Regions from separate parts of the Caballeronia sp. A2-2 genome, predicted to be linked through region 2. Evidence: predicted binding sites of a transcription regulator. Region 2 holds the regulator's gene; each other region holds the start of a gene.
What was found. Region 2 encodes LexA, which represses DNA repair genes until DNA is damaged. Its sites were predicted from a motif close to ACTGTATNNNNATACAGT; they were not measured.
Positions count from the first base shown of each region.

Region 1: imuA (translesion DNA synthesis-associated protein ImuA) is a predicted target of LexA. The motif match lies at 1,933-1,950, and genes of this name have one in related genera.
Region 3: ACZCWR_RS28140 (putative DNA modification/repair radical SAM protein) is a predicted target of LexA. The motif match lies at 1,466-1,483, and genes of this name have one in related genera.

Region 1 is NZ_CM172587.1:2,670,902-2,674,144, forward strand. It holds gene ACZCWR_RS12685 (Y-family DNA polymerase) at 1-1,064, opposite strand, end outside; gene imuA (translesion DNA synthesis-associated protein ImuA) at 1,003-1,872, opposite strand; rRNA gene rrf (5S ribosomal RNA) at 2,104-2,217, opposite strand; rRNA gene ACZCWR_RS12700 (23S ribosomal RNA) at 2,353-3,243, opposite strand, start outside.
Region 2 is NZ_CM172587.1:2,177,705-2,180,947, reverse strand. It holds gene cysT (sulfate ABC transporter permease subunit CysT) at 1-110, opposite strand, end outside; gene ACZCWR_RS10375 (sulfate ABC transporter substrate-binding protein) at 202-1,236, opposite strand; gene lexA (transcriptional repressor LexA) at 1,505-2,158, shown strand; gene ACZCWR_RS10365 (hypothetical protein) at 2,346-2,672, shown strand; gene ACZCWR_RS10360 (DUF2939 domain-containing protein) at 2,759-3,243, shown strand, end outside.
Region 3 is NZ_CM173618.1:971,069-974,311, forward strand. It holds gene ACZCWR_RS28125 (hypothetical protein) at 377-607, shown strand; gene ACZCWR_RS28130 (hypothetical protein) at 729-1,004, opposite strand; gene ACZCWR_RS28135 (hypothetical protein) at 1,124-1,345, opposite strand; gene ACZCWR_RS28140 (putative DNA modification/repair radical SAM protein) at 1,492-2,703, shown strand; gene ACZCWR_RS28145 (UdgX family uracil-DNA binding protein) at 2,706-3,243, shown strand, end outside.

The DNA.
Region 1 (3,243 bases), 490 kb from region 2:
CCCGGCATGGGAAACAACGTGTCGGCAGGAGGCGCATGTTCGCTGATCTTGTCGGCAAATAACCTCATTTCGATCACGGGCGCGGCGAGCGCGGTCTGGTTCAGCTTTTCGCGCAAGAGCCAGAGGACGTGATCGGCATCGCGCGTCGGCACGGCCCACGCGACTCTCAATGTCGATGTTTTCGGCGCGTGACGTGCGGCCAGTTCGTGTTCGAGCAGCAGCGAAAACTCACTGACCGCTGCGTGGTGCGCGCTCAACCAGCCTGCGAGTTGCAGCACCAGACGACGCGCCGCGAACAACAACGCTTCGGCGCTGTCCACGCGCGCCTGCAATTCGAGCCGCGCCTCGAACGATGCCGGCGCGCAAAACGCCTCGCGCGGATCGGCGGCCTGACCGTAGGCTTGCGCAAGCCACAGCAAAATGCCCGGTCCGAAGCGGCGTGCCACGCCCTTGCGCGGCAGATGGCGCAAGTCTGCGAGCGTCGTGCAGCCGATCTGCTCGAACGCGTTGCCGTGCGATTCCGCCGATGGCACCAGCGAAACCGGCAGGGCATCGAGCACGCGCACGAGCGTTTCCGGCTTCACGATACGCACCCGACGCGTCACGCGGCGCGTGCGCGCATGCGCGAGCAGCCACGCGCCCCACGCGGTCGGCGCGCAGCCCGCGCGGGAGGTGAAGCCGCAGCCTTTCACCGTCGCCATCACTTTCGACAGCAAGGTCCGCAATCCGCCGAAGAGCCGCATGCTCGCGCCGACTTCGAGCAACACCGTGTTGGCGTGCGCGAGCACGACCTTCGGCGTGAAGGCGAGCAACGCCAGCGCCACCGATTCGAGCGCGTGCTGCTCCTCGTCGATATCGACGGCGAGCAAGCTCAGCCGCGGCGCCAGCGCGAACGCGTGCGAGCGTGTGCAGCCCGGCCGCACACCAAGCCTGAACGCGATGAGATCCGGCAGCAGAATGCGAGCGTGATCGGCGAGCGCGAAACAAGGCTGCTCGATGTCATCATTCGACGTCGATATCGACGTCGCTCCAGGCGAAATCGAACTTCCCGATACGGGCGGCATCGATGGCGGCCTGACTGCTTCGAGCGACAAAAGCGGCAATGTCACCGCTATCCACAACATGGTTGACCTCTCGTGCTTTCCTGGCCTGCTGCGCACGGCGGATGGGTTCGGGCAGCGCGGGCATCTGCAAAGGCAGGCGCAATTGCAACGGCTTCACCAACAAAGGACCGCGCCGCTTGATGATGTCGATTTCGAGCATGACGGTCTGCATCCATTCGCGACGGTTCATCGTCTGCGCGTGGGCGGGGAGAATCGGCTTGCACACCATGCGCAGCGGCGCGGCGGATGATTGCTTCGCCGCCTTGAGCGGCCGAAACACGAACGCCAGCGACTGCGATTCCTGCACCGCTACCTGAAGTCTGCGCAGGGCCTGAGGATGCGCCTCTGGTAGCCAGATCAACACCGCGCCGATGCCTTCCTGCTTCAGCGATTGCTCTGCGGCCCACAACACTTGATCCTCGGCCGCTTTGACCCACACGAGCTTGCTCGTCGCGATCTTCATCCTCCGGAACCACGCGAAATTGGGTTGCCAGGGCGGCGCAACGAAGACGACAAACCGGCTTTTGTTCACTGTCAGTTCCCGAAGCGAACGCGCGAGCAGCCTGATTTCGCCGACACCGCTCTCTTCGATCAACAATTCGGTGACGGCGCCGGGCGTCCATCCCGCATTTGGCAAAGCCCGATCGAGCATGCGATGCCCACTCGAGACGATGTCCGAGTCCTGAACGTTGACGCCTTCGCCTTGCCATAACTGCTGCTGCAGGCGCGATGCCAACCCGATATCGACTAATGAAAGCGCTGCGCCCATGCGTTCCCCGTCCGATGCAGCAAGGGCCGGTTCGAGATCAGCTCGATGGCCTCGACTTGTACTGTATATTTATACAGTATTTGACGTGGTTGCGGTAAACGTAGGAGGAAAGGAATTGCTTTAGGCGCCTAGCGAGGTAGGGCCTGGAAGAATGGTTGATTGGTTACTTTTCGCTGCCCAATGCAAAAACCCCACCTTTTCGGGGTGGGGTTTTTGTTTTCGGCAAGAGGAGCCTGACGATTACCTACTTTCACACGGGAGATCCGCACTATCATCGGCGTGGAGTCGTTTCACGGTCCTGTTCGGGATGGGAAGGGGTGGTACCAACTCGCTGTGGTCATCAGGCATGACTTGTTGTTGCGGGCCTTGGGGGCACACAACCAATCTGGGAAGAAGCAGTATTGAATTCGGGTGGTGATTGATCACACACGCTGTACTCGCCAGTGTTGGCTCCTGAGGAGACGCAAACACACTGGTTATAGGATCAAGCCTTACGGGCAATTAGTATCAGTTAGCTCAATGCATTACTGCACTTACACACCTGACCTATCAACGTCCTGGTCTGGAACGACCCTTCAAGGGGCTCGAAGCCCCGGGGATATCTCATCTTAAGGCGAGTTTCCCGCTTAGATGCTTTCAGCGGTTATCTCTTCCGAACATAGCTACCCGGCGATGCCACTGGCGTGACAACCGGTACACCAGAGGTTCGTCCACTCCGGTCCTCTCGTACTAGGAGCAGCCCCCTTCAAATATCCAACGCCCACGGCAGATAGGGACCAAACTGTCTCACGACGTTTTAAACCCAGCTCACGTACCTCTTTAAATGGCGAACAGCCATACCCTTGGGACCGGCTACAGCCCCAGGATGAGATGAGCCGACATCGAGGTGCCAAACACCGCCGTCGATATGAACTCTTGGGCGGTATCAGCCTGTTATCCCCAGAGTACCTTTTATCCGTTGAGCGATGGCCCTTCCATACAGAACCACCGGATCACTATGACCTGCTTTCGCACCTGCTCGACTTGTCGGTCTCGCAGTTAAGCACGCTTATGCCATTGCACTATCAGCACGATTTCCGACCGTACCTAGCGTACCTTCGTACTCCTCCGTTACACTTTGGGAGGAGACCGCCCCAGTCAAACTGCCTACCATGCACGGTCCCCGATCCGGATCACGGACCAAGGTTAGAACCTCAAACAAACCAGGGTGGTATTTCAAGGACGGCTCCACGCAAACTAGCGTTCACGCTTCATAGCCTCCCACCTATCCTACACAGATCGGTTCAAAGTCCAATGCAAAGCTACAGTAAAGGTTCATGGGGTCTTTCCGTCTAGCCGCGGGGAGATTGCATCATCACAAACACTTCAACT
Region 2 (3,243 bases):
GTGGCCGCCAGCGGAATCAGCACCACGAGGCTCAGATAAGCCAGCGTGATGCCAAGTGTCAGTCCGAAGCCGGGTAACGCGCTCGGCTTCCTGAATGTGAGGGTCGTCATCCTTGATCCATTCTTTCCATTGCGCCGGGGTGGGCGCTTACGTCTCATGACGATGCGCGGCGTCGTGTGCGCCGCGTCATCGCGTTATGCCTTACTGCGGCTGATAGATCGAATCGAACACACCGCCATCCGCGAAGTGCGTTTTTTGCGCCTTCGCCCAGCCGCCGAAGGTGTCATCGACCGTGTAGAGCTTGAGCTTCGGGAACTGCTTCGTCAGATCGGCAGGTACCTTGTCCGAACGCGGACGATAGAAGTTACGCGCGGCAATCTGCTGGCCTTCGTCGCTGTATAGATACTTGAGATACGCCTCGGCCAGCTTGCGCGTGCCGTGCTTGTCGACGACCTTGTCCACCACCGCGACCGGCGGCTCCGCCAGAATGCTCACCGACGGCACCACGATCTCGAACTTGTCCGTGCCGAATTCCTTGACCGACAGGAAGGCTTCGTTTTCCCAGGCGATCAAGACATCGCCCTGACCGCGTTGCACGAAGCTCGTGGTCGCGCCGCGCGCGCCGGAATCGAGCACGCCCGCGTTCTTGTAGACCTTGGTGACGAAATCCTTGGCGGTCTGCTCGTTGCCGCCCGGCTTGTGCTGCGCATACGCCCACGCCGCGAGATAGTTCCAGCGCGCGCCGCCCGAGGTCTTCGGGTTTGGCGTGACGATCGAGACGCCCGGCTTGGTCAGATCGTCCCAGTCCTTGATGTGCTTCGGGTTGCCCTTGCGCACCAGAAACACGATGGTCGACGTGTACGGAGAAGCGTTGTCCGGCAGACGCTTCTGCCAGTCCGCGTTGACGAGTCCTTTCGATGCCAGTGCATCGATGTCATAGGCGAGCGCCAGCGTCACGACATCGGCCTGCAAACCGTCGAGCACCGCGCGCGCCTGTCCGCCCGAGCCGCCGTGCGATTGCTTGAAGGTCACCGTCTCGCCGGTGTCTGCCTTCCACTTCTTCGCGAAAGCCTGATTGAAATCCTGATACAGCTCGCGCGTGGGATCGTAGGACACGTTCAAAAACGCCGTATCGGCGTGCGCCTGCGTCACCGCGCCGATGCTTGCCGCCGTCAGCGCGAACGCTGCAAACAAGCGCCGCGCGTTCAGTCCCAATCCCGTCTTGAAGCTTTGCATTCCCCGTTCTCCGTCTTATTGATTGACGGAATCAGTCTAACGACGTCTCTATATGATTAGAAATAATCGTTTTTCACTCTTTTATACCTATCCAAGCTGATAAGCATATTCCTGGAGCAAGAAAGCAGTGTTCGGGTTTAGACGACGCAAACGTGGGCCAGCGCGCGCGAACTTAAAGTAAAGCTTGAAAAGACCGAAATACTGTATAAAAATACAGTCACCTGTCCATCCATACAGTGAATCGGGACCTAAGCCTGTGACAAACAAGATCACCAAACTCACCGCGCGGCAGCAGCAAGTGCTGGAACTGATCCAGCGCGCGATCGAGCGCACCGGCTTTCCGCCCACGCGCGCGGAGATCGCCGCCGAACTCGGCTTCAGCTCGGCCAACTCGGCGGAGGAGCATCTGCGGGCGCTGGCGCGCAAGGGCGTGATCGAACTGGCGGCGGGTTCCTCGCGCGGCATTCGATTGCTGGGGGAATCGTCGCGTGAGGAGCAGCATCAGTTCACGCTTCCGCATCAGAGCATCATGCAGTTGGCGCTGCCGCTGGTCGGGCGTGTCGCGGCGGGTAGTCCTATCTTGGCGCAGGAGCACATTTCGCAGACTTACGTGTGCGATCCGGCGCTTTTCTCCAGCAAGCCGGACTATCTGCTGAAAGTGCGCGGTCTTTCCATGCGCGATGCCGGCATTCTCGATGGCGATTTGCTCGCGGTACAAAAGCGCACTGAAGCGAAGGACGGCCAGATCGTCGTGGCGCGGTTGGGGGATGACGTAACCGTCAAGCGCTGGAAGCGGCATCGCGATGGTGTGGAACTGATCGCCGAGAACCCGGATTACGAGAACATTTTCGTGCGCGCAGGCAGCGGGGAATTTGCACTCGAAGGCATTGCTGTCGGCCTGATTCGTTCGGGCGAATTCTGACGTTTTTCGCTTCAACTCCTTGTCCGCTCGAAGAAAATTCTTAATTCGAGACAAGAAATGTCTTAAGCCGGGCGGACACTGACTCCATGAACTGCGCCTGATACAAGCCACGGCGCTTCGAACATAACAAGCACGACGGCCCTCGTTCAGGGTGGCCGAGGTGCGTCCTATCGTCTGGAGAGTCACCATGGAACGTTTTGCCCGCTTGCTGCCCTTCCGCCAGTTCGGTCGTCTGCGTCATCTGCGCACGCTCATCGCTTGCGGCATTGCGCGTCAGCCGAGTACGCCCGACCTGTTCGACGAAATGCCCGCGTTGCCGTCGCGTCAGCCTGCGTTCGCGCGGGTGTCGCTCAACAGCACGGTGCGGGCGTCGGAGGAACAGCGTGCGGGCGTGCGGGTGTATCGCGGTCCGTCGCGTGTGATTCTGGTGGGCAAGATCGATGAGGTGTCGCGCATGATCGACCGGTGTATCGATGAGGAACGCGCGGGGATCACGGGCGGGATTCTCGCGTAATTGATGCAGCGTCGGGATAAATGCGGTCGGCGCGCGGTCAATGCACAATTGACCCTTCGCAATAGCAACAGAGAATCCGCGACCGCATGTCCTGCACTACACGTTACGTTGTCACCACGCTCGTCGTCGTTCTGCTTGTGGCGGCGCTCGGTTTTGTCTATGCCTCGCCTTACATCGCGCTCGATCGTGTCAAGCGTGCGGCCGATGCCCGCGACGCGCAGACCGTCAACCAGTACGTCGATTTTCCCGCGTTGCGCGCGAGTCTCAAGGATCAGGTCGGCGCGTTGCTTACGCGGCGCGTCGATATCCAGAAAAGTGGCAATCCGCTGGCGATCATCGGAGCCATGATCGGCGCGGCGCTCGTCGGGCCGCTGGTGGATTCGTATGCCACGCCGGATGGCGTCGCGGCCATTTTGAACGGCATTCCGCCGCGCGGCGATCCGGGCGAGCGGCCGCCTGAGCCTGCCAGCGTCGAAGTGCCCGCTGCCCCTTCGCAGCCGACGGCAAAGAAGCCGCCCCAAACCACCGCTGGTTATCGCAGCTTCGACACCTTCGTCGTGACCTACCAACA
Region 3 (3,243 bases), on a different replicon from region 2:
CGGTGGCGCGTGGGGTGGCTGGGTACGGGCACGCTGCGGGATTCCGTTCTTACGTTCTCGGCGCGCGCAGCGCATGGCCGAAAGAATGAATGCGGTCCACTAAGGCAAAAGGATTCGAGCGCGCAATCGCTAGGTTGCCCACACGCTTAACCAACCAAGGGACATCCTAACGCGGCCACTGTATCGTTAATTCAGGCCACCCTTTCCAGCCAGCGGGCACGGGGTAAAAGCTGCTTTCTTTGGTGACTTTCTTTGCAGCAGCAAAGAAAGTTACCCCCCCGCCGGGGAGGCGGCTACTGCAATAGAGACACAAACAAGAGCAGCCCCTTGCACGACCCGTCACCTAACCCTCCCAATAACCACCAACACCCATCCCATGAACAATAACCCCACACGCCACACTCATAACGATAAGTTTTCTATTCACGCTCCCCTTCCGCAAAACAAAGAAGCCGCGCCGCGCGCAATCCACACAATACCGGAACGCCATGCGACGGCCCACCGGCACGCCTCCCTGAACGAACGCGCGCAACGCGGCGGAAAACTGGCCGAAGCGGCGGATCGAAACAGATCGGATACGGACGCGGCGACGCTGACTGCAACATGAGCAGCAGCTTAGAGTGCGCGCGAAAAACGCGAAATCCTCATGCGGCAGGGATGCTTTTGGAGGGAGCAGACGTGACAAAGGGCTGCAATCATGCAGCCCTTCATCGATAAAACAACGTGCTTTAGTTGGCGCTCGTGCCCGATGCGCCCATGCTCGACTTGCTCTTCTTGTGCATCATCTTGCCCGAGCTGCCGGAATCCATGCTGCTGGCGCCCGACGCACCCGATGTCGATCCGGTCACGCCATGCGCGTTCGGCGTGCTCATGCCCGCGCCGCCCTGACCCGCGCCATTGCCGCCCGCGCTGCCGCCACCGGCACCGCCGCCCTGCGCGAATGCCGCGCTCGACAAACCCAACACCAGCGCCGACACGAGCAAACCTTGACTGATGATCTTCATGATGTCTCCCTTGGATGATTTTCCATTGCGCGCCGGCATATCGGGCCGCGTCGCACCTTACATCCCGCAATCGCTGTGCCGCAGGATGAAAGCGCACATGCAAGGGAGTGCAAAGCATATCAAGCAAGCGCCTCGTCGCACCATTCGATCGCCCAGCTTCGCGCGCAATGCACGGCGTCCCATTCGCTGGCGAAGCCATCGAGATCGCCGGATTCGAACGCCTGCAGATAAGGCGTGTGTTCGTCCGGCGCGTGGGTGATGCGGGCATGCGCGTAGAAGCGTCCGTCTTCGTCGTGACGGGCGGTGCAGTCGACGTGGAACGTGCGGTAATCGAAACGCATAGAGGGCTCTCCGTGGTTCGTGGCCGGGGACTTGCTGAAGCATCCAATGCGGGACGTTCGACGTATCGGACTCAGAAGCATGAACGCCGCATTGCTTTCCCACTTACACCTCAATAGAATACTGTATAAACATACAGTGTCAACCCATGGAATTGTCAGAAAAGCTCGAAATTCTCGCCGATGCCGCCAAGTACGACGCTTCCTGCGCCAGCAGCGGCGCGCCCAAACGCGAATCGCGCGGCATAGATGGACTGGGCGCGAGCACCGGCTCGGGCATCTGTCATAGCTTCACGCCAGATGGCCGTTGCGTGTCGCTGCTCAAGATCTTGCTGACGAACTTTTGTCTTTACGATTGCCGTTACTGCGTCAACCGGCGTTCGAGCAATGTGCCACGCGCACGCTTCACGCCCGATGAAGTCGTGAACCTCACGCTGGACTTTTACCGCCGCAATTACATCGACGGGCTGTTTCTAAGCTCGGGCATTATCCAGTCGTCGAATTACACGATGGAGCAACTCATGCTCGTCGCGAAATCGCTGCGCGAGAAGCATCGATTTCGCGGTTATATCCATCTCAAGACCATTCCGGATGCGGATGCCGGTCTCATCGAGCAAGCCGGGCGTTATGCGGACCGTCTGAGCGTGAATATCGAATTGCCCACGGAGATCAGCCTCGAACGGCTCGCGCCGGAGAAAAGCGGCCGGACGATCAAGCTCGCGATGGGCAATATCCGCATGGCGCGCGAAGAATCGGAAGCGGAGCCGCGCGCACCGCGTTTCGCGCCGGCCGGGCAGAGCACGCAAATGATCGTCGGCGCGGACGACACCGACGACCGCACCATCCTCGGCACGGCGGAAACGCTTTACGGTTCGTATCAACTGAAGCGCGTGTACTACTCCGCGTTCAGCCCGATTCCCGATAGTCCATCGGGCTTGCCGCCGAAAGCGCCGCCGCTGTTGCGCGAACATCGTCTGTATCAGGCGGATTTCCTGATGCGCGGTTACGGCTTCAACGCCAACGAATTGCTGGGCGATGCCGGCAATCTTCCGCTCGATGTCGATCCGAAGCTCGCGTGGGCGCTGGCGCATCGCGAGCGTTTTCCGGTGGACCTCAATACCGCGCCGGTGCGGATGGTCGCGCGGGTGCCGGGCATCGGCATGCGCAATGCCAAGCGCATCGTCGAGTTGCGGCGTGCGCGGCGGGTGCGGTATCAGGATCTCGTGCGGCTGCGATGCGGCATGGAGAAGGTCAAGCCGTTCGTCGTGACCGACGACTATCGTCCGCCTTTACGCGATGTGCAATCGGACCACCTTAGGCGCTCGCTTGCGACCGGGCCGGTGCAGTTGTCGCTGCTCTGATCGTGCACGTCATCACCATCGACGACGATTTCGACGCCTGGCGCGACGCAGCGCGCGATGCCCTTGCGCGCGGTTTGCCGCCCGAATCGATCGATTGGCGCATGAAGGACGACGACGGCTCGTTATTCGATGCGCAGCCGCTGGCGAACGAAAAAAGCGAAGCCAACGTCCGCATCTCACGCGAACTCGCGACGCTGCTCAAAGAAGCCGCGCATTTCCGCGATCCGCAGCGCTGGAGCTTTCTCTATCGCGTGCTGTGGCGCTGGGCGCAGGGCGATCGCGCGGCGGCATCGGCGGCGGATGAAGACGGCGCGCGGCTGAACAAAATGGCGAAAGCCGTGCGGCGCGCGCAGCACGACATGATCGCCTACGTGCGCTTTCGTCAGCGCGATGCATCGCTCGGACCGCCTGAATATGTCGCGTGGTACGAGCCGGATCATGACGTGCTCGAATACGGCGCGAATCACTTCGCGGCGCGCATGGGACGGTCGAGCTGGCTTATCACGACACCGCACGGCGCGGCCATGTTCGATGGCGCGC